DNA from 3 places in the Acidovorax sp. ST3 genome. Region 2 is predicted to be linked to each of the others. Evidence: predicted binding sites of a transcription regulator. Region 2 holds the regulator's gene; each other region holds the start of a gene.
The links. The regulator FNR, encoded in region 2, switches genes on or off when oxygen is low (the NO sensors DNR and NnrR bind a similar motif). The targets are predictions, from matches to a motif close to TTGATNNNNATCAA.

Region 1 (10,202 bases), on a different contig from region 2:
CCAAGGCCAAACTCTCCCGCCGTGAAGGCACCGACCTGTTCCTGAAGAGCGCACGTCGCTCCATCGCGGACAAGTCCAAGTTCGACTCCAAGCCCGGCCAACATGGCCGCACTTCGGGCGCCCGCACCTCTGACTACGGTCTGCAACTGCGTGAAAAGCAGAAGGTCAAGCGCATGTACGGCGTGCTGGAAAAGCAGTTCCGCCGCTACTTTGAAGCTGCCGACGGCAAGAAGGGCAACACCGGCGCCAACCTGCTGTTCCTGCTGGAATCGCGTCTGGACAACGTCGTGTACCGCATGGGTTTCGGCTCCACCCGCGCTGAAGCGCGCCAGCTGGTGTCCCACAAGGCGATCACGGTGAACGGCAAGTCGGTGAACATCGCTTCGTACCTGGTCAAGGTCGGCGACGTGGTGGCCGTGCGCGAAAAGTCCAAGAAGCAAGCCCGCGTGGTCGAGGCTCTGCAACTGGCAGCCCAAGTGGGCATGCCTGCCTGGGTGGAAGTGAACGCCGACAAGGCCGAAGGCGTGTTCAAGAAGGTGCCTGACCGCGACGAGTTCGGCGCCGACATCAACGAATCGCTGATCGTTGAGTTGTACTCGCGTTAATCCGTAGAGTACGGAAGTATTTCAAGCAAACCGTCCCTGAACCGCGAGGCATCGCGGTTTAGGTGCTTCACCAGCCTTACCGGTGTAACGAGCTGGGGGTATTGAGAGGAAGTCTGAATGCAAACCAATTTGCTGAAACCCAAGGCGATCAATGTCGAGCAGCTTGGCCACAACCGTGCCAAGGTCGCACTGGAGCCGTTCGAGCGTGGGTACGGCCACACGCTGGGCAATGCCATCCGGCGCGTCCTGCTCTCGTCCATGGTGGGTTACGCAGCGACGGAAGTCACGATTGCAGGTGTTCTGCACGAGTATTCGTCCATCGACGGCGTTCAAGAGGACGTGGTCAACATCCTGCTGAACCTCAAGGGCGTGGTGTTCAAGCTCCACAACCGTGACGAAGTGACACTGAGCCTGCGCAAAGATGGCGAAGGTGTGGTCACTGCCCGCGATATCCAGACCCCTCACGACGTGGAAATCGTCAACCCGGATCACGTGATTGCCAACCTGTCTGCCGGCGGGAAACTGGACATGCAGATCAAGGTGGAGAAGGGTCGCGGCTATGTGCCCGGTAACCTGCGCCGCTACGCTGACGAATCGACCAAGTCGATTGGCCGCATTGTGCTGGACGCCTCGTTCTCCCCCGTGAAGCGCGTGAGCTACACCGTGGAAAGCGCCCGTGTGGAGCAGCGTACCGACCTGGACAAGCTGGTGGTCGAGATCGAAACCAACGGTGCGATCACTGCCGAAGACGCTGTGCGCGCATCGGCCAAGATCCTGGTGGAACAACTGGCGGTATTTGCGCAGCTCGAAGGCGGCGAACTGGCTGCGTTCGACGCACCTGCAGGCCCACGTGGCAATGCGACGTTCGATCCGATCCTGCTGCGTCCCGTGGACGAGCTGGAACTGACCGTGCGCTCTGCCAATTGCCTGAAGGCGGAGAACATCTACTACATCGGTGACCTGATCCAGCGCACCGAGAACGAGCTGCTCAAGACGCCTAACCTGGGCCGCAAGTCGCTCAACGAAATCAAGGAAGTGCTGGCATCGCGCGGCCTCACCTTGGGCATGAAGCTTGAGAACTGGCCTCCAGCAGGTCTGGACAAGCGTTAAGCCAAAGCTATAATCGAAGGCTGCCCAAAGTTTGGGCGCCCGGTTTGATGTCCCCCGCAAAGGGGACTTTTCGTTCCCCACGGGGAACAGTGCCTCGGACAGTACCTGATCCGGCTGCCCGATTTAATTACATAGACAGTAGAAAGAAAGCACCATGCGCCACGGACACGGCCTTCGCAAACTCAACCGCACCAGCTCGCACCGCCTCGCGATGCTGCAGAACATGATGAACTCGCTCATCGAGCACGAAGTCATCAAGACCACCGTTCCCAAGGCCAAGGAACTGCGCCGCGTGATCGAGCCCATGATCACCCTGGCCAAGGAAGACTCCGTGGCCAACCGCCGCCTGGCTTTCAACCGTCTGCGCGACCGTGATAGCGTGACCAAGCTGTTCAACGACCTGGGCCCCCGTTTCAAGGTGCGTCCTGGTGGCTACACCCGCATCCTGAAGATGGGCTTCCGCGTGGGCGACAATGCGCCTATGGCCCTGGTCGAACTGGTCGACCGTGCTGCAGAAACCGAAAATAATTCGGCAGCAGCTGAATAATAGGGTATAATTTACTTCTTACCGCGCGATGGAGCAGTCTGGTAGCTCGTTGGGCTCATAACCCAAAGGTCGGAGGTTCAAATCCTTCTCGCGCAACCAAAACATAGCAATCCTTGCTAAAGCAAACCGCCCACTACCCAGTGGGCGTTTTTGTTTGTGCGCCCGATGGTTGACGCGCTAGGCGCTGCCAAGGGTGGATTGCCTTCGCGGTCTCCTGTTCAGACTGCTGTGGAGGTGCCCGACTACCGCGACGTTTCCGACGGGCTCAATGGGCAAAAAGATCCGCCTTCGCGGCTTTGGTGATGGCCACCACACAAGGGTGGGTGATGCGCCTTTCGACGGAGATGGCAAAGAACTCCTCCACCAGTTCGGAGGAGCGCCCGATGACTTCCACGCCAAACTGGGCCGTGGTCTCCTCGTCCAGTACGGAGGGGGAGGTGAAGATGCCCCGGCCTTCACGTCCAAACGCATTCATTAACGCACTGTCGTCGAACTCACCGACCAGGCGGGGCTGCAGTTGGTGCTTGTTCAGCCAATGGTCGAGCTGCTGGCGCACGGACGACATGGGGCCTTGAATGAGCATGGGCGCGCCATGCAGGCACTGTGGGAAGGGTCCCTCCAGCTGGGCCCTCAAGGCGGGGGCGCACAGAAAACTCATGCTGCTGGTGCCCAGCGGGTGGTTGAAGGCCTTGACGCCGATCTTGTTGGACACCGGCTCATCGGCCAGCACCAGGTCCAGCCGGTGCAGGCTCAACTGCGCAATCAGTTCGGGAAACTTGCCCTCATGGCAGGTCATGTGCACGCGCTGCGGCATCCCCAGCGCGGGCTCCAGCAGGTGGTAGGCGACGGATTTGGCAATCGAGTCGGCCACGCCCACCCGGAACTCCAGGGGCTTCTCCTGCCCCCGCGCCAGCCTGATGGATTTTTCCAGCTCGTCCCCCAGCGCAAAGATCTGCTCAGCATAGCCCAGTGCCACGCGGCCCTCGCTGGTCAGCTCCAGGCCGCGCCCCCGCTTGCGGAACAGGTCGTGGCCCAGCCATTCTTCCAGCTGCTTGATCTGGCCAGACAGCGTTTGCGGGGTGGTGTTCAGCTGCTCACCCGCCCGCATCACGCCGCCTGCCTTGGCCACCGTCCAGAAGTAACGCAAGTGCTTGAAATTCATGGAGACCTCAAAGCTTCGAAAAAATCGAAGAAAAAAACACGATAAAACGAATATACGCGAAGTATGAAACTCTCTACATTGACGTTTGGCAGCTTCCGTGGCGATCTGCGCTGCGGCCTGTAGCTGCCTGTGTTCACAAGGAGTAGCAACGATGCGTATCACGACCCGAGGACAGCTGGCGGTATCCGCCATGACCGACCTGGCCCTGCGCCAGAAGCTGCGACCCGTGCCCTTGTCCACCATCAGCGCGCGGCAGGGCATTTCCCTTTCCTACCTGGAGCAGCTGTTCAGCGCGCTGCGCCGTGCCGGCCTCGTGGACAGTACCCGCGGACCAGGCGGCGGCTACACGCTGGCGCGGCGGGCCGAGCAGGTGTCGGTGGCCGAAATCATCCTGGCGGTGGAGAACCTCAAGAACGACGAGCTGCAGAACCTTGGCGCTGGCCAGGCTGCGCAGGTCAAATCCATGACGGGCGAGCTGTGGACCAGCTTCAACTCCCGCGTGATGGAATACCTGCAGTCGGTGACGCTGCAGGACTTGGTGGACCAGGCCCTGAAGCAGGGCACGGTGGTGGAGGAAAAGGCCCCCGCTGCCCGTACCAAGCTGCCCCTGGCGCCCAAGCCCCGTCCGCTGATGGCGAGGGTCAATGTGCCCAACTCGGTGTTTGCCTTGGGGAGCATGCCGATCCTGCAGCGCCGCTGAGGCGAAGGGGCCCTGCGGTGGTGCAAGGCGTCCGGTGCGGCGCCAAGCCCACCGAGGCTGGCGCAGCGGCAGGCTGCCTGGCTGCCGATGGCTACGCTACAACTGGTGTGCGAGCTGCTTGATGCCCCGGATCAGCATCTCGACCGAGATCGCGACCAGGATCAGACCCATCAGGCGTTCAAACGCCATCACCACGCGTTCGCCCACCAGGCGCTGGATGCGTTCGGCCAGCAAGAGCACCACGGCGCACACGGCCATGGTGACGCACAGCGCGCCCACCCATTCCCAGCGGCGCTCCGGAGCCTGTGCCACCAGCAGCATGACGGTGGCCAGTGCCGACGGGCCTGCCAGCGCAGGAATGGCCAGCGGCACGATCAGCGGCTCGCCCGGAAGCTCTGCCTGCGGGCCGTCTGCCGACGGAAAAATCATGCGCAGCGCGATCAGAAACAGCACCACGGCGCCGGCAATCTGCAGCGACAGGTCGCTCAGGTTCATCACCCGCAGAAACTCTGCCCCGAAGAACAGGAACACCAGCAGCAGGGCAAACGCAATCAGCACCTCCCGGAGGATCACCCGCGCCCGGCGCTCGGGCGCCACGCCCCGCAGGGCATTGGCAAAGATGGGGATGTTGCCCAGCGGATCGGTGATCAGCAGGAGCAGGATGGTGGCCGACGCGAAGGTGTAGCTCACGTTGCGTACACCGCGTCCAGCGAGCGAAAGCCCTTGATCTCGATCGGATTGCCGCTGGGGTCGTGGAAGAACATCGTCCACTGCTCGCCGGGCTGGCCTTCAAAGCGCACCTGCGGCTCCAGCACGAAGGCGGTGCCGGCGGCCTTCAACCGCGCGGCCAGTGCATGCCAGTCGGGCAGTTCCAAAATGGCGCCGAAGTGCGGCATGGGGACCAGGTGGTCCCCCACATGCCCGGTGCGGGCGCTGGCAAACGGTGTGCCCAGGTGCAACGAGATCTGATGGCCAAAAAAATCGAAGTCCACCCAGGTGTCGGTGCTTCGGCCTTCCTGGCAGCCCAGCACGCCGCCGTAAAAGCGGCGGGCGGCGTCCAGGTCGGTGACGTGAAAGGCGAGGTGAAAGAGGCTGCGCATCCCGCGGAGGATAGCAGCCAGGGGCCACGCCGTGGCGTGGCCGGGAGGTCGCTCAGGCGACCGACGGATCGGCGGCCATGTTGTCAAACTTCTTGAAGTACTGGCGCGCCATGGCCACCAGCTGGGCGTCTGTCGGATGGTCGGCGGCCACCGAGTCCACCACCACACCGGCCACGGCCGCATGGTGCTTGGAGGCCCAGTCGCGGAACTGGTTGCGCACCAGGCCTGGGCCGGCCAGCAGCACCTCGCGGGTGTGGCTCAGGGCCTGGGCCACTTCGGCAAAAAACGGCGCGAGGTCTTCGGCCTTGCCCTGGTGCTTGTGGTGGCTGCGGGACTTGATGCGCTGGGCCTCGGCGTGTTCGCGGTCGAACATCACCACATGGGCTTCGGATTGGTCCATCCATACAACGGCGTGAAAAGTGCTCATGAATCGGCTTTCTTGAAGTGATGACAAAACGGGAAGGAAGAGGGGAGAGCGGGCGAACCTGCTCACGCAGCACGCGGGTGTTGCTCGGCCTTTTCTTGGCAGTGCACACAGCGCGCTGCCTCGGGTTGGGCATGCAGGCGGGCGGCGGTGATGTGGGCGCCGCAGTCCGTGCACTCGCCATAGGTGCCCGCTTCGATGCGGGCGAGGGCGGATTCAACAGCCGCCAGGTGCGCGGTTTCGCGTTCGCCCAGGGCAAATTCCAGTTCGCGCTCGGTGGCCACCTGGGCGCGTGGGTCTTCCGGTTGCCCAAAGTGTTCAGCGGCCACTTCGGCGCGGCCGATGACGCCGCCGCGCTGTGCGGCCAACTGGGCCAGCAACTCGGACTGCTGGGTCAGCAACTGCTGGCGAAATGGGGCGGCTTGGGTCTTGTCCATGCGGGGTCTCCTCGGGGTGATCGGATACCTGCATGGTGCGCCTGTGCCCGCCGCGAGGGGTTGACCAAGGTCAAGGGATGGCGCGCGGTGTCACTGCCCGGGTGACACCGCTGGGGGGCATGCTCAGCGCTTGGGCGGGCGCGCCAGCATTTCGGCGGTGTTGGTCTTGCGGTCCGCGTTAACGCGCTGCACATGGGGGCGCTCGGCCATGCGGGCCAGGTAGTCGCGCACGGGCAGGTCGGCCAGATAGTCCTTGCCATAGATGATCTTGGTGGCCGAGCTGACCAGCGGCAGGTGCACGATGGCCGCGCAGTCGGCCATGGTGAAGGTGTCGCCGCCCACGTAGGGGCTGAACTGGGCCAGCTGGCCGAAGGCGGCGATGTTCTTCTGCAGCTGTGCGCCGACCTTTTCCTTGGCCGTGTCGCTCACAGTGCCGCCAAAGAACGCCTGCGGATACAGGTTGCGCGCGACCAGCTCCAGGTGCAGTTCCAGAAAGGTGATCAGCTCGCGCACCTTGGCGGCCTGGTAGGGATCGGCCGGGATCAGCGGGTGCTCGGGGTGGGCGGCTTCGATGTAGTCGGCCATCACGGCGGACTCACACAGCGGTCCCTGCGGCGTGCGCAGGTAGGGCACCTTGCCCAGCGGGCTGGCGCTGCGGTCGGTCTCGCCCACCCAGGCCAGTTCTTCGGTGAACGGCAGGCCCTTTTCGAGCAGGGCCAGCTTGACCTTGTTGTAGTAGTTGCTGGCCGAAAAGCCGCAGAGTGTGAGCATGGCGTGTCTCCTTGTTTGTGGTGTTAGCAGGCGCACATCCTAGGTCGGTGGGTGGCGCCAAGCGGTCACGCAGATGACCCGCGCGCCGGTCGGCGTGAGCCGCGCACCTACAATGGCGCCTCCATGTCCTTGCCGTCCCTGCAAACCCTCCGCAGCCTTCGCTGGCTCGCCCGCCTGGTGCTGGCGTGGTTTGTGTTGTCGATCGGCGTGGCTGTGGCGTCGCCGCTGGTGCATCCGCAGGCCATGGAGCTGATCTGCTCGGGCTCGGGCGCGATCAAGGTGCTGGTCAAGACCGACGACGGCGCCAAGGAACTGTCCAGCCACACGCTGGACTGCCCGTTGTGCGCGCATGTGGGCGTTCCCCCTCCCGCATCCCAGGCCCAGCTGCCTGTGGTTCACCCCCTGGCGCATGCCCTGCGCCCCATCCCTGCCGCGCACATTGCAGCGCGCACCGCCGCGCCGCTGCCGCCGCGCGGGCCCCCATCGCTCTCCTGAAATCGCTATTGATTCGATAGCTGCTTGCGCATGATTCACCTGCGCTTGCGGCCTATTTGGCTTGATTTTCAGGAGTTTCCATGCGCAAAAGCCGCATGGCGCTGGCCGTGGCCAGTGCCTTTCCCCTCGTCCTTGGCATCGCGTCCGCTGGGGCGTCATCCGCATTCGCCCAGACCGCTGAGAGCACGAGCACCAGCACTACCAGCCATGCCCCGGTCAAGGAGCTGGGCGTGGTCACCATCACCGGGGGCCAGCCCACCTCGCTGCCCACGCAGATCCCCACCACAATCGAGGGCGTGACGCGCGAGCAGATCGAGCATGCGATCAACGCCACCGACAGCGAAGACGCCCTCAAGTACCTGCCCAGTCTGCTGGTGCGCAAGCGCTATATCGGCGACTACAACCACGCCGTGCTGTCCACCCGCGCATCGGGCACGGGCAACCCGGCGCGGTCCATGGTGTTTGCCGATGGCATCTTGCTGAGCAACTACCTGGGCAACGGCCCCACCAACGCGCCGCGCTGGATGCTGGTCACTCCCGAAGAAGTCGAGCGCGTGGACGTGCTCTACGGTCCGTTCTCCGCAGCGTACGCGGGCAACTCGGTGGGCGCGGTGGTGGACTACGTCACGCGCATGCCGACGAAGTTTGAGGCGCACGGGCAGGTCAGCACCCAGCACCAGCCGTTTGACCTGTACAACACCAGCGGCACCTACGGGGGCAAGCTGGTCAGCGCCTCGGTGGGCAACAAAAACGGCGACTGGTCCTGGTTCCTGAACTTCAACAAGACCGACAGCGAAGGCCAGCCGCTCACCTTCCCCACGCGTCTCGTGTCCGCCGGCACCGTGGGCAGTGCGGGCACACCCGTGACGGGCGCCGTACTGGACAACAACCGCAGCAACCAGCCCTGGTATCTGCTGGGCACTGCCACGCAGTACCACACGCAGCAAGACCACATCAAGGCCAAGATCGCCTACGACTTCTCGCCTACCGTGCGTGCCGCCTACACCTTTGGCTGGTGGCACAACGAATCTGAAGGCCGCCCCACCAGCTACCTGCGCGACGCCAACGGCAATGCGGTCTACAGCGGCACGGTCAACATCAATGGCCGCTCGTTTGCGCTCACGCCCACCGACTTCAATGTGTCCAACGAGAACCTCACGCATTTCATGCACGGCCTGTCGGTCAAGAGCCGCACGCAAGGCGTGTTCGACTGGGAGGTGGCCGCCAGCCTGTACGACTACCAGACCGACACCCTGCGCGCCGCCACCGTGGCGTTGCCTGCGGCGCTGAACGGCGGGGCAGGGCGCATCGTCAACAGCAAGGGCACAGGCTGGAACACCCTGGCCGCCAAGGGCACCTGGCGGCCCGATGGCGTGTTGGGCGCGCACATCGTGGACTTTGGCCTGCAGCGCGACAGCTACCAGCTGCGCACGGTGGAGAACACCACCACCAACTGGATCAACGGCGCTGCGGGCGTCCGCAACCAGGCCTTCAACGGCGACACCCAGCTGCTGGGTCTGTGGGCGCAAGACACCTGGAAGATCGCGCCGAAGTGGAAGGCCGTGCTGGGCGCCCGCGCCGAACGCTGGAGCGCCAGCAACGGCCAGACCGGCAATGCCACCACCACCGTGAGCCACCCCGAGCGCAACGAGACCTACGTCTCGCCCAAGGCGGCCGTGGCCTACCAGGCCAGCGACCTCTGGGTGCTCAAGGCATCGACAGGCCGCGCCGTACGCACGCCCACGGTGTCTGAGCTGTACCAGGGCGGCATCAGCGGCAGCGGCACGCTCATCAACAACGACCCCAACCTGCGCCCCGAAAAGAGCTGGACCACCGAGCTGACGGCGGAGCGGGACCTGGGCAACGGCCTGCTGCGCCTCACGGCTTTTTTTGAGCGCACCAAGGACGCGCTGTACTCGCAGACCAATGTGCTCGTCACGCCCAACGTGACCAATGTGCAGAACGTGGACGCCATCCGCACCAAGGGCATCGAGCTGTCGTACCAGGCCGCCAACGTCTTTGCGCGCGGGCTGGAGCTGGGCAGCAGTCTGACCTGGACGGATTCCAAGATCACGCGCAACGACAAGTTCCCCACCAGCGTAGGGAAGTGGCAGCCACGCATCCCCGAATGGCGCGCCACTGCCGTGGCGACCTACCGGCCGGACGACAAATGGTCGTACACCCTGGGCGCGCGCTACAGCGGCAAGCAATACAGCACGCTCGACAACAGCGACCCCAACGGTTTTGCCTACCAGGGCGCGAGCCGCTACTTCACCACCGATGTGCGCGTGCGCTACCAGATCACCAAAGCGGTCAGCGCCGCCGTGGGCATCGACAACCTGAACAACTACCAGTTCTGGAACTTCCACCCCTACCCGCAGCGCAGCTACATGGCTGAGTTGAAGGTCTCCCTCTGAAAGGAATACTCCCCATGTTGTTGAATACTATGAAAAAGATAGCTGCTGCCGCATGTTTGACTAGCGCTACCGCCCTGTTTGGCACTGCATCGGCCCATGTGGTGCTCGAATACCAGGTGGCACCGGCCGGCGCCAGCTACAAGGCCGCGTTCAAGGTGGGCCACGGCTGCGGCGCATCGCCCACGCGGCAGGTGGTGGTGGACATCCCCGCGGGCATGCGCGGCGCGCGCCCCATGCCCAAGCCGGGCTGGACGCTCGACGTGCAGCGCGACAAGCTGGCACAGCCGTACACCAGCCATGGCCGCACCATCACCGAAGACGTGGTGCGCGTGACCTGGACAGCCAAGACCGCAGACGACATGCTGCAGAGCGCCCACTACGACGAGTTCGTGCTGGTCGCCACCGCCCCCGAGCAAGCAGGAACCGTGTACTGG
Region 2 (10,202 bases):
GACAGCTGCACCGCGCAGTAAGCGCCGTTGTCACGGGGCAGCCACAACTCCCCCTCCCAGAAGCCATCCTTGGCCCAGCCCTGCAGCACCTGCTCCATGAAGGAGGCGTCCGAGCCTCCTCCAAAAAGCGAGGCAGCCACACAGCCTTCAAAACCCTTGGCCGTAGGGCCGACCAGCCGCTCACACCCGGGGTTCATCCGCATGATGCGGTGCTGACTGTCGGCGATGAAGATCGCATCCAGGCTGGACTCAAACACGCGCGCGGCCAAGCGCAGGCTGGCTTGTGTCTCAGTCTGCCGGGTGATGTCCCGGAACGAATACACACGGCCCACCGCACGGCCCTGGCTGAACTGCGGCACCGTGCGCATCTCCAGCACCACGCCGTTGCGCAGCTCGACAATGTCGGTGCTCTCCTGCATGGGTTCGCGGTCGATGGCTGCCAGGCGCTCGGCATAGAAGCGGGGGTCCGACACCTGGTCCGCCATGAAGGCGTACACCGCCGCATCGTCGCGCTCCACCAGCAACTGGCGCGGCAGGTTCCACAGCTGGGCCAGACGCTGGTTGAATGCGCGCACACGGCGATCCAGTCCACACACCAGCATGCCATCAGCGGCAGAATCCAGCGTGGCACGCAGCTCGGACAACAGTGTCTCCAGTTCACGCTCAGTGGTCTCCTGGAGGCTGCGGTCCAGCATGGTCAGCAGCAGCACCGTACTACCACCCTCCCCCCAAGGCACACGCCGGACACAACGTTGCACCGGCACCAAGCTGCCATCAGCACGCAGCAAACTGGTATGGGCAGTCACGCCCTGCGCAATCACATCGACTGGCTCCGACCAGAACGCCAGCTCCTGGGGCGTGCTGGCCAAGTCCAGCACAGACCGCCCTCGCATGGCGGCGGCAGACAACCCGGTGAGGCGCGCGGCGCCTGCGTTGGCTTGCAGGATGTGTTGGCTGGCCTCATCCAGGAGCCACACGGCCTCCTGCAGGCCATCCAGCCACCCGAGCGATTGGAGATCGTTCACGCCGCAGCCTCGTCAGGGCCGGGACTGACCGCTCGCTCAAAAAAGTAACAGATCCGCTGCCGGGGAGACAGGTAGTCCAGCGCGTCACGCGGCAGTTGTGCGGGCTTGAGGCTGCGCCGTATGCCCAGTTCAGGGACAGTTTCCAGATCCAGGATCGGCGCCTCTTCCTTGGGCACCCGTGGGTCGTGCACGATGACCTTGGGCCGCAACGGCCGCGACGAGTTGACCGAGGCCACGATGGCATACCGGTCATTGACCAATTGCACGATGGAGCCGGGCGGGTAGACCCCCATCATGCGAATGAAAGCCCCCAGGACCACCGAATCAAAACGGGCCTTGAGCTGGGCAAAGATGACGGAGAGCGCCTCGTGGGGCGTCAGCGCCGTTACTCCCATGGCCGGGTTGCACATGCGGTCGTACTGGTTGACCAGCGCCAGGACCTGGCTCATGCGCCCCAGATCGGGCCCCTTCAGGCGCTGGGGAAAACCACTGCCGTCACACATTTCGTGGTGCCGCGCCACGGCCGTGAGCACTGCATCGGCAAACCCCATGCGTTTGGCCAGGGCAACGGATTCCGCCACGTGGGTCTCGTAGCGTGTCCGCTCCATGGGGATCATGGAAGGGGTGGGCTGGCGCAGATTGGGCGGCAGCTTGAGCTTGCCAATGTCGTGGATCAATGCGGCCACACCCAGATCGTGCAGTTCCTCGCTCTTCATGCCCAGGGACCGCCCCAGCAGCAACGAAATCACCATCACATTGATCGGATGCAATCCGTTGCGCTCGCCCACGCCCTCGGACAGCAGCCGGATGACGGAGTCGCCGTTTTCCAGCAGTTCGGTCACGCATCCAGAGACCAGCGCCTCGCCCTTGGCCCTGGCCTGGTCCGGGTGCTCGGAAACCGTGCGCTCCATGGACTGGTACTGACGGGTGGCTTCTGAGAAACGCTGATTGCAGGCGGCCAAGGCCCGGTTTTGTGCTTCCAGCAGCTCACGGCGACGCTGTGCCTCGGGGTCTACGACAGTGGCCGTCCCAGGCCCGGGCGCATCCAGGCCGTTGGGCGGTGGGGCTGTCATCTCGGGCACGCTCCAGGCAGCAGGCACCAGCTCCTGCAGTTCTGGATCGCTCTTTTTGGGGACGTAACGTACCTCGGTCAACCCCAGCTCGCGCAAGGTGGCGATCTGTTCCGACGACGCCACCCGGAAACTGCTGGTCGGGAACGGATGGTGCATCCAGCCCACGTCGAGCTGGATGTACATGCCGACACGCAGTTGGCTGATGTCGATGAGGATGGATGAGTTCACGTCAGGCGCACGATACATGGCGACATCAATGCCACCAATAGTTACGCAGATTATCACCAGTTCCAGTGACGTGGCGAAGAACCGGCAGACCGCGCAGCGATCCGGCAACACTTGGCAGAAATCGGGCCTGATTGGAGCACCGCAGTAGCTTGGGCTGAGGCATCGCTCCGCTTGGAACCAGCGGGCGATTGGGGATGACAGGACGAATCAGCGCAGCGCGTTCAGCGGCACCAGAGCGACGGCTTGTAAATGAGATCCATCCACAACGCCCAGGCAGCGACCGCGCACAGCATGGCGCCTGCGGCCCTCGTGCCCCACTGAGCCCGTGCGAGATTCAGGCGGTTGCGAAGGCTGCTCCAAGCCCAAGGGCCACCCACCAGCCAGACCCCGCTGCCCACGGCAAACAGGGCCATGGTCAGGGCCCCCTCCAGCGCCCCTCCACTGAGCGCGGCGACCAACAGGGCCGAATAGAGCAACCCGCAAGGCATCAGGGCCCACAGGACTCCGGCCGCCATCACGCCGCCTGGCGCCCCGACCAGCGGTCGAACACGCGCCCACACGGACCGACCCGCCTGCTCCACCCAAGCAGGCTGGCGCGACTGCACCATCATCATGAGCCCCCAGGCCATCACCGCCACGTGCATCAGCGTCCAGGCGGGACGCAACGCGGTGGTCTGCTGGGTCAGCCATGCCAGACTGTCCATGGCCAAGGCCGCCAATGCACCGGCGCTGGCATAGCCCACCAGGCGCCCCGCATGAAAGGCTACGGTGCGCTGCAGTACGCCGCCACGTGGCGCCCAGCGCACCACCCGCTCGGCACTGCCCTCCGCCAGTGGCGCACCGCCCTGCCCCACAAGTACTCCACAGGGCGCGGAGCACATGGCCAGGCAGTGGGACCCGCCGGCGAGTCCCATGAGCAGAGCAGTCCAGCCAACCGTGGCAAGCATAGGTATCAGATGATGCGCGAAAACCGGGCGCGGTTGCGATCTGCCTGCAGATAGCGGTCAAAAACCATGGCGATGCCCCGCACGAAGAACCAACCGGTCGCGGTCACTTCAATGCCCTCAGGCCCAACGCGCACCAGCCCTTGCCCCTGCATGCCCTCCAATTGGGCCAACTCCGCCGCGAAATACTGACGGAAGTCGATCAGCCACGCCTGCTCCATCGGCTCGAACAACAGTTCCCCTTGGCACATCAGGGCCATGATGGCCGCACGGCGTACCAGGTCGTCGCGCGTGAGCGCCAACCCGCGCACCACGGGCAACCGCCCCTGGTCCAGAAAGTCGTAGTACTCATCCAGCGTCTTGGAGTTCTGGCTGTAGGTTGCCCCCACACGGCCAATGGCCGATACGCCCAGACCGATCAAATCGCAGTCCGGCTGCGTGCTGTAGCCCTGGAAGTTGCGGTGCAGGCGCCCCTGGCGCTTGGCCACGGCAAGGGCGTCGGTGGGCAGCGCAAAGTGGTCCATGCCCACGTACGCGTATCCAGCATCCATGAAGGCATCGAGCGAGCGCGACAACATGGAGAGCTTGCTCGCGCCCGTGGGCAACTCCGCAGAGATGATGCGGCGCTGTGGCTTGAAACGCTCTGGCAGGTGCGCGTAAGCATACAGCGCGATGCGGTCAGGCCGCAGTTGCGCCACCTGGGCCAGCGTGCGGTCAAAAGACTCGGGCGTCTGGCGCGGCAGGCCGTAGATCAAATCCACATTCACCGAGTCAAAGCCCAACGAACGCGCAGACTCCACCAGCGCAAACACCTGTTCGGCGGGCTGGATGCGGTGCACAGCCTTCTGCACTTCGGCATCAAAGTCCTGCACGCCAAAACTCAGCCGGTTAAAACCCAGCTCAGCCAACAGTGCAAGACGCTCTGCATTGACGGTGCGAGGGTCCACCTCGATGGAGTATTCCCCCCCAGGCGCCAGCGTGAAGCTGCGCTTGAGCATGGCCATCAGCTCTCGCAGGCCCGCATCGGAGAGGAAGGTGGGCGTGCCTCCACCCAGGTGCAGTTGACTCACCACCTGTCCCACGCCACAGTGCGCGGTGTGCAGGTCGATCTCGCGGCTCAGGTAGCGCAAGTAGACCTCGGCGCGGTCATGGTGCTTGGTGATGATCTTGTTGCAGGCGCAGTAGTAGCACAGGGATTCGCAAAACGGGATGTGCACGTACAGGGACAGCGGCATGGCCTTGGCCAGCGTGCCCGAGCGGCGCTGTTGCAGCGCCAGCACGTAGTCTTCCTGACCAAACGCCTCCACGAAACGGTCGGCCGTTGGATAGGATGTATAGCGGGGCCCTGGCACGTCAAAGCGGCGCAGAAGGTCTGGCGAAACAGCAGTCATGGGGAAATTTCCTTGCGTACACCTTGACTGTGCCGTAGGCTCTGGGACATGTCCTTGACCTGCATCAAGTGAACCCGCAAGCGATACGGCGACAATTTGATGAAGGTCAGCCGCTTGCCCGCGCCCTGTATTCAGGTTCGTGTACGGCAAGCGCGATATGCTTGACCGCTAACCCAAGCCCATGTGTCTATGAACCCGCTCACCATCAAAGTCGCCTGCTCCAACTGCAACCTCCGCGAGCTGTGCATGCCCGTGGGCTTGAACGAAGAGCAACTGCAGCGCATTGACGAGGTCGTTGCTGTCCGCCGCAAGGTCAAGCGCGGCGGCACGCTGTTTCGCAATGGCGAGTCCTTCACGTCCCTGTATGCCATCCGCACCGGTTTTTTCAAGACCTGCGTGGCCACCGAAGACGGTCGCGACCAAGTCACAGGTTTTCAGATGGCGGGGGAGATCATCGGGCTGGACGGCATCGTGAACGACCACCATACCTGTGACGCGGTGGCCCTTGAGGATGCCGAGGTCTGCGTCATGCCTTTCGACCGCATCGAAGAACTTTCCCGCGAAGTCACGGCCCTGCAGCACCACGTGCACAAGATCATGAGCCGCGAGATCGTGCGCGAACATGGTGTGATGCTGCTGCTGGGCAGCATGCGTGCCGAGGAGCGGCTGGCGGCCTTCTTGCTCAACCTGGTGCAGCGCCTGCATGCACGGGGCTTCTCGCAATCAGAACTGGTGCTGCGCATGACGCGCGAAGAGATCGGCAGCTACCTGGGCCTCAAACTTGAAACAGTGAGCCGCACCTTCTCTAAATTTGTGGAAGAAGGCATCGTGGAGGTCAAACAGCGCCATGTGCGCATCCTTGACACCGATGCCCTGCGACGCATTGTGAACAGCCAGCAGACCTGCCACTGATTACGGTCCCTCCTAGGCTGAGGGTTGGGCCCATACAAAATCCGCCTGTCTCTTCTAAAACGGCATGCACCGCATGCCTGCATCAACTGGCGAAAAGACTCAGGAGCAAGATGATGTCTTGCGGCAATCGTCAGGCCGCTCCCCGTCGGGCACGGGACAGCGGTTGACCTCAAACGGTGACATGGACAGCAGCGTGGTCAACGCGCTGGTGGCCATGGTGATGGCCCAGAACACAAAAAATGCGAGGGTGTACACCCCCTGCCGCGACAGCGCCAGAGGCTGCCCGAACCAATGCAGGTCCTGGGGGTCCACCATGGCAAAAACCAGCATCTCCAGCACACCCGCCATCAAAAAGGCGGGCCATGCAATCCACATCAGGCGTTGCGTCCACATATCGGTTCTGTCTCCTGGTGCTGCCGGGGTCGCCCGGGTGCGCGACCCTGGGGTTTTCAGCGTGGTTGGTCCTGCACGGGGGTGGCCGCGTGGTTGCGGGCCTTGAGGGCCGGCGCCAGACTCTTTTCCGGCGCCACCAGTGTCTTGTTGATTTCGATGCCCTGGCGGTAGTAGTCCTCCGCCACCACGGGGTCGGGCCGCGAAATCGCCAGCCACAGCGTCACAAAGCCCGCCACGATCACGATCAGAGGCCCGGCAATCACCAGCCACACATGGCCAAACTTCCACCAGGGTACGGTTGCCGCCGGGGTTGCAATGGCAGGGTTTGAAGACATGGTGCTTTACTCCTCAACAATATCGGTCAAAGTGCGGCCCCGAAGGGCCCCACCGGAATACCGCTCAACGCGGTACAAGGAACACGGATTTTTCCGTCACATGAGCCGCTGCTCCTACGGCCTGCACATCAAACTGAACGGCATGTGACCCGGGCGTGGCGGAACCATAAGGAATCTGCAACCGCACGGCCACCCAGCGAGACTCTGCCGCGCCAATGTCCACTTCAGCCTCGGAAGCCACTTCGAGCCTATCCAGGCCCCGCGCGCTGATGCGATAACGCTGCTCGCCCTCGGTGGCATTCATGATCTGCAGCCGGTAAATGTTCTCCAGCTTGCCACCTGCCACGATGCGCGAGAGCGCAGCGCGGTCCCGCACCACATCCACCTTTAGCGGCGTGCGCACCACCAGGCTGGCCAACATGGCCACGCAGAGGGTGACCAGCACGGCGCTGTAAATCAGCACGCGGGGACGCAGCACGCGGCGCAACATCTGCGACTGCGTCCAGTGCTTGGCCACGCCGTTCTGGGTCGAATAGCGGATGAGCCCACGCGGGTACTGCATCTTGTCCATCACGGTGTTGCAGGCGTCCACGCACAGGCCACAGCCGATGCATTCGTACTGCAAGCCCTTGCGGATGTCGATGCCTACCGGACAGACTTGCACACAGAGCGAGCAGTCAATGCAATCGCCCAGCCCCTGGGCTTTGTAGTCGATGCTCTTCTTGCGCGGACCACGCTGCTCGCCACGTTCAGGGTCGTAGGTAACGATCAGCGTGTCTTTATCAAACATCGCGCTCTGAAAGCGCGCATAAGGGCACATGTACTTGCAGACCTGCTCGCGCATGAAGCCCGCATTGCCATAGGTGGCAAAACCGTAGAACAGCACCCAGAAAATCTGCCAGCTGCCCTGGAACGCCAGCAGCTCGCTGCCCAGCTCTCGAATGGGGACGAAGTACCCCACAAAAGTAAACCCGGTCCACAGGGCCACCGCGATCCACACCACTTGCTTGAAAAACTTCTTGCGGATCTTCTCGAACGTCCAGGGGCCGTTGTCCAGGCGGAGCCGGGCACTGCGATCGCCTTCGATCTTGTGCTCGATCCACATGAACATTTCTGTGTACACCGTCTGCGGGCACGCAAAGCCACACCACAGACGCCCGGCCACTGCGGTGAACAGGAACAGCGACAACGCCGAAATGATCAGAAGGCCAGTGAGGTAGATGAAATCCTGTGGATACAGCACCAGACCAAAGATGTAGAACCTGCGAGCCCCCAGGTCAAACAGCACCATCTGGCGCTGGCCCCACTCAAACCACGGCAACCCGTAAAACACCAGCTGCGTGAGAAACACCATGCCCCAGCGCCAGCGCGCAAACAGGCCGCTGATGGAACGCGGGTAGATCTTCTTTTGCGCTTCGTACAGCGAGATGATCTCGCCCGCAGAAGACGCATCTGCCGCGACTGGCGTAATCGGGATGACCTTGCGAGCCGGCTCGCTGGGTGTGCTCATGGTGTCGCTTTGTGAACGGAATTAAGGCGCAAAAGGGGTGCCTTCAAACGGAAACCCGGGCGGTGCGTCTCACGCACCGCCCGGCAGTCAGGTCAGCGTGCAGCCACCTGCTTGTTCGACAGGCCCCACACATAGGCAGAGAGTACGCCGATCTGCGCCTCGGTCAACTTTTCGGCCTGTGCAGGCATCTGGTTGACCTTGCCGTTGTTGATCATGGCGGTGATGGCGGCCTCGCCCCAGCCATGCAGCCAGATGTCATCGGTCAGGTTGGGCGCGCCCAGTGCCTGGTTGCCCTTGCCGTCCATGCCGTGGCAGGCTGCGCAGGCCGCAAACTTGGCCTTGCCCAGCGATGCGCGCAGCGAGTCATGGGGGCTGCCCGACAGGCTCAGCACGTAGTGCGACAGGTTACGCACGTCTTCCGGGGAGCCCACTGCGGCTGCCATGGGAGGCATGTTGCCGATGCGGCCCTTCTCCAGCGTCTCGCGGATCTTCTCGGGCGTGCCGCCGTGCAGCCAGTCGTTGTCCGTCAGGTTGGGGAAGCCCTTGCTGCCGCGCGCATCCGAGCCGTGGCACTGTGCGCAGTTGTTCATGAACAAGCGCTCGCCAATGGCATGGGCCTGGGGGTCGGCGGCAACGTCTTCAGGCTTCATGGAGGCAAAGCGTGCGTACAGCGGCTCCAGCTCCGTCTTCGCCTTGGCCATTTCGGCTTCGTACTCGCCCTTCTGCGTCCAGTTGAGCTTGCCGGTGAAGCTGCCCAGGCCCGGATAGGCGGCCAGGTAGCCCAGGCCAAAGACGATGGTGATGACGAACAGCCACACCCACCAGCGCGGTAGGGGGTTGTTCATCTCGACCAGGTCCTCATCCCAAACGTGGCCAGTGGTGTTGTCGGAGGTGGCCACCACCTTCTTGCGGCCCGCCATCCAAAGCAGGATGCCACAGGCGATGATGCCGACCAGGGTCAGCGTGGTCACAAAGACCGACCAGAAATTGCTGGTGAAGTCACTCATGGGGTGTTCTCGTTCTGGTGAAGGTCAATCTGTCTCGAAAGGCAGCTGGGCTGCCTCGTCGAACCGGGCCTTGTTGCGGCCTCGGTAGGCCCAGACCCAGATGCCAATGAAGCAGGCCATCGATGCCAGGGTGGCGACGATGCGCATGGTGGTGATGTCCATGGGATATCTCCTTTGCTTACTTGAGCGCACGGCCCATGACTTGCAGGTAGGCGATGAGCGCATCCTGCTCCGTCTTGCCCTTGACTTCGCCCGCCGCTGCCGTGATCTGCTCATCGGTATAAGGCACGCCCACGGTGCGCAGGGCCTTCATGCGGGGCGCCATCACTGCGGGGTCCACCTGGTTCTTTTCAAGCCAGGGGTATGCGGGCATGTTGGACTCCGGGACCACATCGCGGGGGTTGTTCAGGTGGATGCGATGCCATTCGTCGCTGTACTTGCCACCCACGCGGTGCAGGTCGGGACCCGTGCGCTTGCTACCCCACTGGAAGGGGTGGTCATACACAAACTCGCCCGCCACCGAGTAGTGGCCATAGCGCAGCGTCTCTGCGCGGAAGGGGCGGATCATCTGCGAGTGGCAGTTGTAGCAACCCTCGCGGATATAGATGTCGCGGCCTGCCAGCTGCAGGGCGTTGTAAGGCTCGACACCCTTGACCGCCTCGGTCGTGGACTTCTGGAAGAACAGGGGCACGATCTCGACCAGACCGCCAATGGCGATCACGATCAGGATCAGCACGATCATCAGAAAGTTATTGGTCTCCACCTTTTCATGGGTGAAACCGGTCGAAGCAGATGTGTTGTTGTTAGACATGAATGATCTCCTTCGGACTCAGGCGTGGGCCGTGTTCACTGCAGGAATGGCCACCTTGACCGAACGGCCCGAGATGGCAGTCAGCCACACGTTCCAGGCCATGACCAGCATGCCGCCCAGGTACAGCAGACCACCGGCCACGCGGATCACGTAGAAGGGATAGGTCGCCTTCACGCTTTCCACGAAGGTGTAGGTGAGCGTGCCGTCGGGGTTGACCGCGCGCCACATCAGGCCTTGCATCACGCCGGCAATCCACATGGCGGCGATGTACAGCACGATGCCGATGGTGGCCATCCAGAAGTGCAGCTCGATCGCCTTGACAGAGTGCATCTTGTCCTTGCCGAACAGGCGGGGCACCAGGTAGTACAGCGAACCCATCGAGATCAGGCCCACCCAGCCCAGGGCGCCGGAGTGCACGTGGCCGATGGTCCAGTCGGTGTAGTGGCTCAGGGCGTTGACGGTCTTGATGGACATCATCGGGCCCTCGAACGTGGACATGCCGTAGAACGACAGCGACACGATCAGGAAGCGCAGGATGGGGTCGTCACGCAGCTTGTGCCATGCACCCGAAAG
Region 3 (10,202 bases), on a different contig from region 2:
GTGCCACGCACAAGGACACGACGGAGCAGCAGATCATCGACTGGTGCCGCGAGAACATGGCGGTGTACAAGGTGCCGCGCATCGTGCAGTTTGTGCCAGCGTTACCCAAGAGCGGCAGCGGCAAGGTGATGTGGCGGGCGCTGCAGGAGCAGGAAGCGCAGTGATCGGGCGGCACCGGCTGGTCTGACCGGCGCGCAAAGAGAAAAAGAGGCGCCGCTGCAGCAGTGGCGCCCGCGCTTGCTGCAGCCGTCAGTGCGCCGCGCTCGCCATCGTCAGTTCGCCCAGGTCCCGCTCCAGCAGGGCGGGGTCGCCCAGTTGCAGCTCGATCAGGCGGCGTAGGTGGGTGACGCTGTCCAGATCGATGCCCTTGCACAGCAGCCCGGTGTGCAGGCCCTGCACATGGGCCACCTCGGTGGACATGGCGATGTGGTTGCCCGTGTCGGCCAGGGGAATGGTCAGTTGGCACAACGTGCCTTGCCCCAATGCCGCCTGTGCAGGCACCATGATCAGCGCGCCCTTGAGAGACAGGTCCAGCACGTGCACGCTGAACGCAGCGGTGGCCGTGGTCAGCAGGGCCGGCGCATCAAAACCAACGCGGACGAAGTGGCGGCGTTCATGGGGCATCGCTGTCTCCTGGGCGGGGCGGGGGGTGGAACACATGCTAACCCAACCGGCGCATGGCAGTTAATTTTTGGAGGTTTTTGCAAGCATTCGTTACTATGGGTTCTCCATCACCAAGGGGGCCGGTGTGAAACCTGGCGTGAACTGGCTGGTGCGGCGCTGCGCCGTGTGGCTCAAAGGCATTGTGTGGGTGGCCGTATTGACGGCCAGCGCCAGCATTGCCTCCGCCCCGCGCGAGCTGCGTGTGGGGGTGTACTCCAACGAGCCCAAGGTGTTTGTGGATGCCGATGGCAAGGCTGCAGGCATTTTTGTGGACCTGCTGCAACTGGTGGCGGCCCGCGAGCAGTGGACCCTGAAATATGTGCATTGCAGCTGGCAGGACTGCCTGGATGCGCTGCGAGAGGGGCAACTGGACCTTATGCCCGACGTGGCCCGGTCGCCCGAGCGCGAGACCCTGTACGACTTTCACCGCCTGCCGGTGCTGCACAGCTGGTCGCAGATCTACCGGACGTCGGGAGCGCCCATCTATTCGCTGTTCGACCTGCAGGGCAAGCGGGTAGCGGTGCTCAAGGGCTCCGTGCAGCGGTCCACCTTCCTGAACATGGTGGACAGCTTTGGCATCCAGGTCTCTCTGGTGGATGCCCCTAGCCTCATCGAAGCGTTTGCCATGGTGCAGTGGGGCGAGGCCGATGCGGTCATCTCCAACCATCTGTTCGGCAACTTTCATTCGGCCCGCTACGGGGTGGTGGATACGGGCATTGTGTTCCAGCCCGCTGCGCTCTTCTTCGCAACCGGCCCCGGGCGCAACGCCGAGGTGCTGGCGGCCATCGACCGGTCGGTCGAGGCCTGGCGCAGCGGCGCCGATCCCGCCTATGCCCAGGTGATGCGCCATTGGGGCGGGCAAGACCCCGGGGGGCAGATTTCGCCCTGGGTGTGGCGTGGGCTTGCGGGCTTGGTGGCGTTCAGCTTACTGGCTGCGTTGATGGTTGCAATCTTGCGTCGGCAGGTGCAAGAGCGTACGCGCCACCTGCGGGAGAGCGAGCAAAAGCTCGCCACCATTCTGGACAGCGTGGGCGCGTTCATCTACATCAAGGGCAAGGACTATCGTTACCAATACGCCAACCACCACACGCGGCATTACTTTGGCAGGCCCGCACACGAGGTGCTGGGCCATGACGATGCGGCGTTTTTCGACGCAGCCACGGCGCAACGGCTGAGGGCCAATGACCGGCAGGTGCTGGAGGACGGCGAGACGCTGGAGGCTGAAGAAGTCAACACGCCCGCCGCCACGGGCGAGACACGCGCATTCCTGTCCATCAAGATACCGCTGCGCCATGCGGACGGCAGCATTTATGCGCTGTGCGGAATTTCCACCGATATCACCGAGCGCCGCAAGGCCGAAGAGTCACTGCAGATTGCGGCGACGGTGTTCGAGTCGTTCGAGGGCATGATCGTGACGGGGCCAGACCAGCGCATCCTCAAGGCCAACCAGGCCTACGCGCGGCTGACTGGCTACTCGGTGGATGAACTGGTGGGACAGACGCCGCGCCTGTTGCACTCGGGCCGGCAGGACGCGTCTTTTTACGCGGCCATGCAGAACACGTTGCACTCCAGCGGCATGTGGCAGGGCGAAGTGTGGAACCGGCGCAAGGACGGCACCGAATACCCGGCCTGGATCACCATCACCACCGTGCGTTCGCCGCGCGGCGAGATCACCCATTACGTGGGCACGCAGACAGACATCTCCAGCCGCAAGGCGGCCGAGGAGGAAATCCGCCTGTTGGCCTTCTACGACCCGCTCACCGGCCTGCCCAACCGCCGGCTGATGAATGACCGCCTGCAGCACAGCCTGGCTGCCTGCGCGCGCTCGGGGGCGGGCGGCGCGCTGCTGTTTGTGGATCTGGACAACTTCAAGGACCTGAACGACACCCAAGGGCACGAGCTGGGCGACCAGCTGCTGCGCCAGGTGGCTGCGCGACTGGGGGGCTGTGTGCGCATGGGGGACACCGTGGCACGCCTGGGAGGGGACGAGTTTGTGGTGTTGCTGGAGGGGCTCAGCCCCCAGGTTCACGAGGCCGCTGCCCAGGCCGAAACGGTGGGACGCACGGTGTTGCAGGCGCTCAGCCAGAGCTATCAGCTTGACGGCCACGCGCACCACAGCTCCTGCAGCATTGGCATCGCGCTGTATGCGGATGCGCGTGGTTCGGTGGACGAATTGCTCAAGCACGGCGACATGGCTATGTACCAGGCCAAGGGCGCTGGCCGCAACACCCTGCGGTTCTTTGATCCGCGCACCCAGGCCAACGTGACCGCGCGCACGCTGCTGGAGGCGGGTTTGCGCGACGGCCTGCGCGAAGGGCAATTCTTGTTGCACTACCAGGCGCAAATCCACCAGCAGCGCGGCATTGTGGGCGCCGAGGCCCTGGTGCGCTGGCAGCACCCGCAGCGCGGGCTGGTGTCGCCGGCCGAATTCATTCCGGTGGCCGAGGCTTCCGGCCTCATCGTGCCGCTGGGCGTGTGGATTCTGCGCACGGCCTGCCTGCAACTGGTGGAGTGGGCCCGCGACCCGCAGACAGCCCACTGGACCTTGGCCGTGAACGTGAGCGCCCGGCAGTTCCGCCACAGCCACTTTGTGGATGAAGTGCTGGGCGTGCTAGAAGAAACCGGCGCGAACCCGCGCCGGCTGAAGCTGGAGTTGACCGAGACCCTGCTGCTGGATGATGTGGAGGACACCATCCTGCGCATGGACACCCTGCGCGCGTCGGGCCTGGGCTTCTCGCTGGATGACTTTGGCACGGGCTATTCGAGCCTGAGCTATCTCAAACGCTTGCCGCTGGACCAGCTCAAGATCGACCAGAGCTTTGTGCGCGACCTGCTCACCGATGCCAATGACGCCAGCATCGCCCGTACCATCGTCACCCTGGCCCACAGTCTGGACCTGGGGGTGATTGCCGAGGGGGTCGAAACCCAGGAACAACGCGACATGCTGGCCAGTCTGGGTTGCCACACCTGGCAGGGCTACCTGTTCGGGCGCCCCGGGCCTGCCGATGCGCTGGTGCAGTCGGTGGCCAGCGCGACGAGTTGGTGACGCCTTTTTTGTCGGCAGGGTACCCTCCGCTGGGCGTTACCCATGGGCTGCCCATGGGTTGCCCACATTTGTCGCCAATGGCTGACATTGGGTAGCCTGTGAACGGTGTAAGGTAAGGCACGCCACGTGACCCAGCGTACGGCCGACCGTATGACTGACGCACGGCCTCCGTCACCCCGCATCTGTGTTCGTATGCAGGGTGGAGTAGCCCTCAGGAGCTTTCCATGAAAAACAATCTATTTCCCACGATCCGCCTTCTTGTTTCTGGCGCGGCTGCCGCCGTGCTGCTGGGCCTGGGCGGCGGCGCCCATGCGCAGGCCTATGTCAACGCCACCGTGGGGGGCGAACTGGCTCCCGGTGTGTATGGCCGCATCAACATTGGCAACGCGCCACCACCTCCTCTGCTTTACGCAGAGCCCGTCATCATCCAGCGCCCTGCGGTGGTGGTGCCCCGTGCGCCCATCTACATGTACGTGCCGCCCGGCCATGCCAAGAACTGGAGCAAGCATTGCGCACGCTACAACGCCTGCAGCCAGCCGGTGTATTTTGTGCAGGAGCCACCTCCCCGCCGCGGCAACCCGCACCGCGGGCCCCATGGCCGGGACGACCGCCGCTGGGAACATGACCATCGCCACGATGACCGCCATGACCACGATCGCGGTCCCGGGCGCGGAGAAGGCCGTGGCAAGGGCCACGGCCATCGGGACTGAGCCACCTGTATTTCGCCAGGTTTGCGCCCGCGCAGAGGAGGGGGCCGCACCAGCGGTTAAGCTCGGGCCCCTATGGCCCAAGTCTCCTTTTCTCCCCCTTTCACCCAACCGGCTGATGTTGCCAGCCAGTTGCGCCACAGCGGTTTTGCGGTGCTCAGCCCGGCCGCAGTGGCCGAGTGGGTCGGCTGTGATCTGTCGGCGCTTATGGCGCTCAATATCGATTGGGGCGCTCTTCCTCCCGATGAATTCCTGAAGGATGGTGGCCGCTACCGTCGCCGACGCCATGCCTGTTTTGTGCTGCAACAGGGCCAGATGCAGCAGGTGCCGCACCGTGCCCACTGGCAGCCCGTGGAGTACAACGCCCTGCACGGCGGCATGGAGCGCTGGTTTGCTCCCATGGAGCCCGCGACTGTGGCGCAGCCCGTGTGGCAGCAGTTGCTCGCCGCTCTGGCGGGCGTGTCGGACGCTGTGTTTGCCGGGCCGCAGGCGCCGGTGCCCTGGTTTGTCGAGGCGCACCAGTTCCGCATCGACACCACCGACGGCATCGGCCGCCCCACACCCGAAGGTGCTCACCGCGATGGCGTGGATCTGGTTGCCGTGTTTCTGGTGGGGCGCGAGGGCGTCAAGGGCGGTGAGACGCGGGTGTTCGAGGCCAATGGCCCTGCCGGACAACGCTTTACGCTGACCGAGCCCTGGTCCCTGCTGTTGCTGGACGATGCGCGCATGATCCACGAGTCCACGCCCATCCAGCCGCTGAAGGACGGTGGCTACCGCGACACCCTGGTGGTGACCTGCCGGCGGGGCAACTTCCAGGGGGCTGACGTGGTGGGGCAGGCGCCGTCCGGGGCTTGAACACTGCGGCAGAAGTGCATCCGATTTGATGCGAATCAAGATGCGGGGTATGGTGGCGGTTCACACTGGTCACTGTGGGGCCACAAGCCCGTCACACCATTCAACCCAAGGAGAAGCACCATGTTCAAGCACATTCTGGTTCCTGTCGACGGTTCCAAGACCTCCATGCTGGCCGTCTCCAAGGCCGCAGGCCTGGCCAAGACCTTTGGCAGCGCCGTCACTGCGGTGTATGTGATCGACCCGTATCCCTTCACCGGCGTGGGTGCCGACTTTGCCTACGGACAGGCCCAATACATCAGTGCCGCCACGGCCGAGGCCAATGCAGCGCTGGATGCCACCAAGCAGGCCATGGCCGATGCGGGTGTGCAGGTCACCACCGTGGTGGGGGAGGGTCATGCGGTGCACGACGGCATCCTGCGTGCGCTGGAGAGCACTGGCGCCGACCTCATCGTGATGGGCTCGCATGGCCGCCGTGGCCTGGAAAAGCTGGTGCTGGGCAGCGTCACGCAGCGTGTGCTGGGTGTGGTGCACATCCCTGTGCTGGTGGTGCGGGACTGAGCGTCCTTGCCCCATGCAAAAACGGCTCCTTTCGGAGCCGTTTTTTATTGCAGAGTGCGCTTCAGGCGGTCACTCGATCTTTGCGCCCGAGGCTTCCACAATGCCCTTCCACTTGGCGTAGTCGGTCTTGAGCAGGGTGTTGAACTGAGCGGCCGACATGGCCTCGGGCTCGGCGCCCTGGGCGTGGATGGCGGCCTTCATTTCAGGGGTGGCCAGCAGCTTGTTGATTTCTGCGTTGACGATGTTCACCACGGTGGCCGGTGTGCCGGCGGGCGCAAACACGCCGTACCAGGTGCTCACATCAAAGTCCTTGAAGCCCGACTCGGACACGGTGGGCACCTCGGGCATGGACGAACTGCGCTTGGCCGAGGTCACGGCCAGCGGGCGCAGCTTGCCGGACTTGATCTGGGCCATGGCCGACGGCACCGAGGACATGAGCAAGTCCACGTTGCCCGACAGCGCATCCATCAGCGCAGGGTTGGAGCCCTTGTACGGGATGTGGCTGAGCTTGATGCCCGCGGCCTTCTCGAACAGGTCGCCCGCCAGGTGGATGGAGGTGCCGTTGCCGGGCGACCCGTAGGTGATGGTGCCGGGCGCAGCCTTGGCGGCAGCCACCACGTCGGCCAGTGTCTTGAACTTGGAGTTGGCACTGGTGGCAATGACCACGGGCGTGTAGGCCACATGGGCCACGGCGGTCAGGTCCTTGGTGGGGTCCCAGGGCAGGTTCTTGTACAGCCAGGGGCCGATGACGAGGTTGTCCTTCTGGCCCATGACCAGGTCGTAGCCTGTGGGCGCGGCCTTGACGGCCTCGCCAATGCCGATGGTGCCGCCCGCGCCGGCGCGGTTATCGGCCACCACGGTCCACTTGGCGCTCTCGGTGAGCTTGGTTGCCACCAGGCGCGACAGGATGTCGGTGCCGCCGCCGGGCGGGAAGGGCACGATCAGGCGGATGGGCTTGGCCGGGTAGGCCGCCGCAGGCGCTGGCGCCTGTGCGTGGGCCGTGGTGCCCAGGGCAAAGGCGAGGGCGGTGAAGGAAAGCAGGGTGCGCATCATGGTGAGGGGTGTCTCCGTCGGTTCAGTGGTGTGCGGGCCGCCGCCAGGCCGCTGGGTGCAGCTGCGGTGGCCCGGCTGATCTGGGGCAGCGGGCGCCAATGATCGCTGATCGACCGTGGCGCTCGCATTGCCAATAGCGGGTGGCAGCATCGCGGGTGGCGATGGCAGTGTGCGCACCCGCATGCAGGTCAGTGCAGGTCAGAGGCGTTCAAAAATCGCCGCAATGCCCTGGCCGCCGCCAATGCACATGGTCACCAGCGCGTAGCGGCCCTGGATGCGTTGCAGTTCATGCAGCGCCTTCACCGTGATAAGCGCACCGGTGGCGCCAATGGGGTGGCCCAGCGAGATGCCCGAGCCGTTGGGGTTGACCTTGGCGGGGTCCAGCCCCAGGTCTTTGGTCACGGCGCAGGCCTGGGCGGCGAAGGCCTCGTTGGCTTCGATCACATCCAGGTCGTTGACGGTAAGGCCCGCCTTCTTCAGCGCCAGCTGCGTGGCGGGCACAGGGCCGATGCCCATGTATTTGGGGTCCACGCCCGCGTGGGCGTAGGCCACCAGGCGGGCCAGGGGCTTGGCGCCACGGGCCTTGGCGGCACCGGCTTCCATCAGCACCACGGCGGCGGCGGCGTCGTTGATGCCTGAGGCATTGCCGGCGGTCACTGTGCCGTTCTCCTTGAGGAACACGGGCTTGAGCTTGGCCAGATCGTCCATCGTGGCGCCGGGGCGGAAGTGCTCGTCGGTGGCGTACTGCACGTCGCCCTTCTTGCTCTTCAGGGTGACGGGCACGATCTGGTCCTTGAACAGCCCGTTTTGCGTGGCGCGTTCGGCGCGGTTGTGGCTCTCGACGGCCAGCTTGTCCTGGTCTTCACGGCTGATGCCCCACTTGGCGGCGATGTTCTCAGCCGTCACACCCATGTGGATGTTGTGGAAGGGGTCGTGCAGCGCGCCGATCATCATGTCCACCATCTTGGTGTCGCCCATGCGGGCGCCCCAGCGCATGTTCAGGCTGGCAAAGGGCACGCGGCTCATGTTCTCGGCACCGGCGCCGATGGCCACGTCGGTGTCGCCCAGCAGGATGGACTGGCTGGCGCTGACGATGGCCTGCAGGCCCGAGCCACACAGGCGGTTGACGTTGAACGCAGGCGTGCCCTCGGCGCAGCCGCCGTTGATGGCCGCCACGCGCGACAGGTACATGTCCTTGGGCTCAGTGTTCACCACGTGGCCGAACACCACGTGGCCCACGTCCTTGCCTTCCACGTTGGCGCGGGCGAGCGATTCGCGCACGACGATTGCACCCAGTTCTGTGGGGGGCACGTCCTTGAGGCTGCCGCCAAAGGTGCCAATGGCGGTGCGCACTGCGCTGACGACGACGACTTCACGGGTCATGGGGAGGTCCTTTCAGAGAAATTCAGGTCAAAATGGCTGCAAGCGCTAGTGAATCATGCGGTTGGAGCTATCAAAATAGGAGTAATCGGGCTCACGCCTCGCGCACGTCGGCCACCGGGTTGGTGCCGAAGTCTGCGCGCTCCAGCCAGGCAAGCACGCGGGTGGCGGCGTCGGCAGGCGATGTGAGCTGGCCACCCGTCTTGAGGTTGGCGAAATTCTGGCGGTCCGGGAAGGCGGCCGGGTCGGCGCCGCGCAGCTGAACCTGCATGTCGGTGTCGATCACACCGGGAGCCAGCGAGCATACCTTGGCCCCATGGGGCTTAAGGGCCTCGTCCAGCGCCACGCAGCGCGTGAAATGGTCCATGCCCGCCTTGGCGGCGCAGTAGGCGGCCTGCGAGGCCATGGCCCGGCGGCCCAGGCCCGACGAGATGTTGAGCACCTTGCGCGGCACCGTCCAGGCGTCCGTCGCGCCCAGGAAGGCGGCGGTGAGCTGCATGGGCGCCTCCAGCCCCACGCGCAAGGCGGTGGCCAGGTCGTCCGCGTCGCTGTCTGACAGCGGCGCGATGCGCGGGATCATGCCCGCGTTGTTGATGAGGGTGGCGCTTGCAAACGCCTGCGGGCCTTGTGCTGCCAGCCATGCCTGCAGCTTGTGCGCGGCTTGCTCGCCTTGCGCCAGGTCTTGCTGCCATTGTTCGACGGTGACGCCCGCCGCCTTGGCCTCGGTGGCGAGGTCAGGATTGGCGCTGCGCGCGATGCAGAGCAGGGTGTTGCCGCTCTTCAGCAGCTGCTGGGCCATGGCAAGGCCCATGCCGCGCGAGGCGCCGGTGAGGATGTAGAGGTGGTTTTGAGGCATCCCGCCATGTTACTGCGCAGTACACAGCGCCGGGTTCTATTCCTGGCCCGTGGGTGACTCGAGCGCGGCCAGCAGCAGCGCCAGCCGTGTATCGAGCGCCAGCAGGTCGGCCGCCTTCAGGCCAGCAAGGATGCGGTGTTCGTTGGCCACATGGGCTTCCACGGCCCGGTCGATCAGCTCCAGTCCCTCTGGTGTGAGCTGCACCAGCGAGCTGCGCGCGTCCTGTGGATTGGGCACGCGAGCGATCCAGCCGCTGGCTTCGAGCTTGCCCATGCGGTGCGTCATGGTGCCCGAGGTGACCATGAGGGTGGAAAACAGCGTGGTCGGCGCCAGGCAGTAGGGCGCGCCGCTGCGGCGCAGCGTGGCCAGCATGTCGAACTCCCACCCGCTCAGGCCGAATTCCGCAAAGGTTTCATCCAGCCGCCGCTGCAGCAGGTCCGTACAGCGCTTCATGCGCCCGATGGGGCCCATGGGGCTGCAATCCAGGTCGGGGCGTTCGCGTTGCCACTGGGCCAGGATGGCGTCTACGGCGTCGGGTTGGCGTTGGGTGGCCATGGGGGGCTAGAGCCTTTCAAGGGCTTCGAGGTATCTTGATTTCAAGATTGTATGGTAGAGTTTTATCTTGAATTGAAGATAAATATGGCCCATCCATCCGCTGTCGCCCATGCCTCTTCGAACCGCCCGTGGGCGGATGCCCTGAGCACCGCCCTGGGCCCGGTCATCTGGGGCTCGACCTACATCGTCACCACCGAACTGCTGCCGCCCGACCGGCCCTTTACCGCCGCGCTGCTGCGCACCTTGCCCGCGGGCTTGCTGCTGGTGCTGTGGTGCCGCCGTTGGCCGGCCTGGGGCGACTGGGTGGGGTGGCGGCGCCTGCTGGTGCTGGCGGCGCTGAACATTGGCGTGTTCCAGGCGCTGCTGTTTGTGGCGGCCTACCGGTTGCCCGGCGGCGTGGCGGCCGTGGTGGGCGCCGTGGGGCCGCTGGTGGTGATGGGCCTGACCTGGGCGCTGGACCACCGGCGCCCGCCCGCACTGGCGCTGGCTGCGGGGGCTTTCGGTGTGCTAGGCATGGCGGCGCTGCTGT

Region 1: DNK89_RS21790 (TraR/DksA family transcriptional regulator) is a predicted target of FNR. The motif match lies at 6,146-6,159, and genes of this name have one in related genera.
Region 3: DNK89_RS03285 (universal stress protein) is a predicted target of FNR. The motif match lies at 5,297-5,310, and genes of this name have one in related genera.

The regions. Positions count from the first base shown of each region.
Region 1 covers NZ_QKVP01000007.1:115,354-125,555, forward strand. Annotated here, with positions in the region: gene rpsD (30S ribosomal protein S4) at 1-605, shown strand, start outside; gene rpoA (DNA-directed RNA polymerase subunit alpha) at 723-1,715, shown strand; gene rplQ (50S ribosomal protein L17) at 1,870-2,262, shown strand; tRNA gene DNK89_RS21760 (tRNA-Met) at 2,285-2,361, shown strand; gene nhaR (transcriptional activator NhaR) at 2,528-3,424, opposite strand; gene DNK89_RS21770 (Rrf2 family transcriptional regulator) at 3,576-4,124, shown strand; gene DNK89_RS21775 (MarC family protein) at 4,221-4,814, opposite strand; gene DNK89_RS21780 (VOC family protein) at 4,811-5,224, opposite strand; gene DNK89_RS21785 (hypothetical protein) at 5,277-5,651, opposite strand; gene DNK89_RS21790 (TraR/DksA family transcriptional regulator) at 5,714-6,085, opposite strand; gene DNK89_RS21795 (glutathione S-transferase) at 6,209-6,856, opposite strand; gene DNK89_RS21800 (DUF2946 family protein) at 6,980-7,351, shown strand; gene DNK89_RS21805 (TonB-dependent receptor) at 7,432-9,768, shown strand; gene DNK89_RS21810 (YcnI family protein) at 9,783-10,202, shown strand, end outside.
Region 2 covers NZ_QKVP01000005.1:260,986-271,187, reverse strand. Annotated here, with positions in the region: gene DNK89_RS17410 (EAL domain-containing protein) at 1-1,025, opposite strand, end outside; gene DNK89_RS17405 (HD-GYP domain-containing protein) at 1,022-2,344, opposite strand; gene DNK89_RS17400 (sulfite exporter TauE/SafE family protein) at 2,548-3,273, opposite strand; gene hemN (oxygen-independent coproporphyrinogen III oxidase) at 3,279-4,661, opposite strand; gene fnr (fumarate/nitrate reduction transcriptional regulator Fnr) at 4,851-5,573, shown strand; gene DNK89_RS17385 (hypothetical protein) at 5,673-5,966, opposite strand; gene DNK89_RS17380 (FixH family protein) at 6,023-6,301, opposite strand; gene ccoG (cytochrome c oxidase accessory protein CcoG) at 6,366-7,811, opposite strand; gene ccoP (cytochrome-c oxidase, cbb3-type subunit III) at 7,904-8,818, opposite strand; gene DNK89_RS17365 (CcoQ/FixQ family Cbb3-type cytochrome c oxidase assembly chaperone) at 8,843-8,980, opposite strand; gene ccoO (cytochrome-c oxidase, cbb3-type subunit II) at 8,997-9,629, opposite strand; gene ccoN (cytochrome-c oxidase, cbb3-type subunit I) at 9,648-10,202, opposite strand, start outside.
Region 3 covers NZ_QKVP01000001.1:735,762-745,963, reverse strand. Annotated here, with positions in the region: gene DNK89_RS03310 (long-chain fatty acid--CoA ligase) at 1-164, shown strand, start outside; gene DNK89_RS03305 (PilZ domain-containing protein) at 250-624, opposite strand; gene DNK89_RS24950 (EAL domain-containing protein) at 749-3,709, shown strand; gene DNK89_RS03295 (hypothetical protein) at 3,934-4,419, shown strand; gene DNK89_RS03290 (2OG-Fe dioxygenase family protein) at 4,492-5,271, shown strand; gene DNK89_RS03285 (universal stress protein) at 5,392-5,829, shown strand; gene DNK89_RS03280 (tripartite tricarboxylate transporter substrate binding protein) at 5,899-6,882, opposite strand; gene bktB (beta-ketothiolase BktB) at 7,081-8,265, opposite strand; gene DNK89_RS03270 (SDR family NAD(P)-dependent oxidoreductase) at 8,357-9,118, opposite strand; gene DNK89_RS03265 (MarR family winged helix-turn-helix transcriptional regulator) at 9,155-9,673, opposite strand; gene DNK89_RS03260 (EamA family transporter) at 9,758-10,202, shown strand, end outside.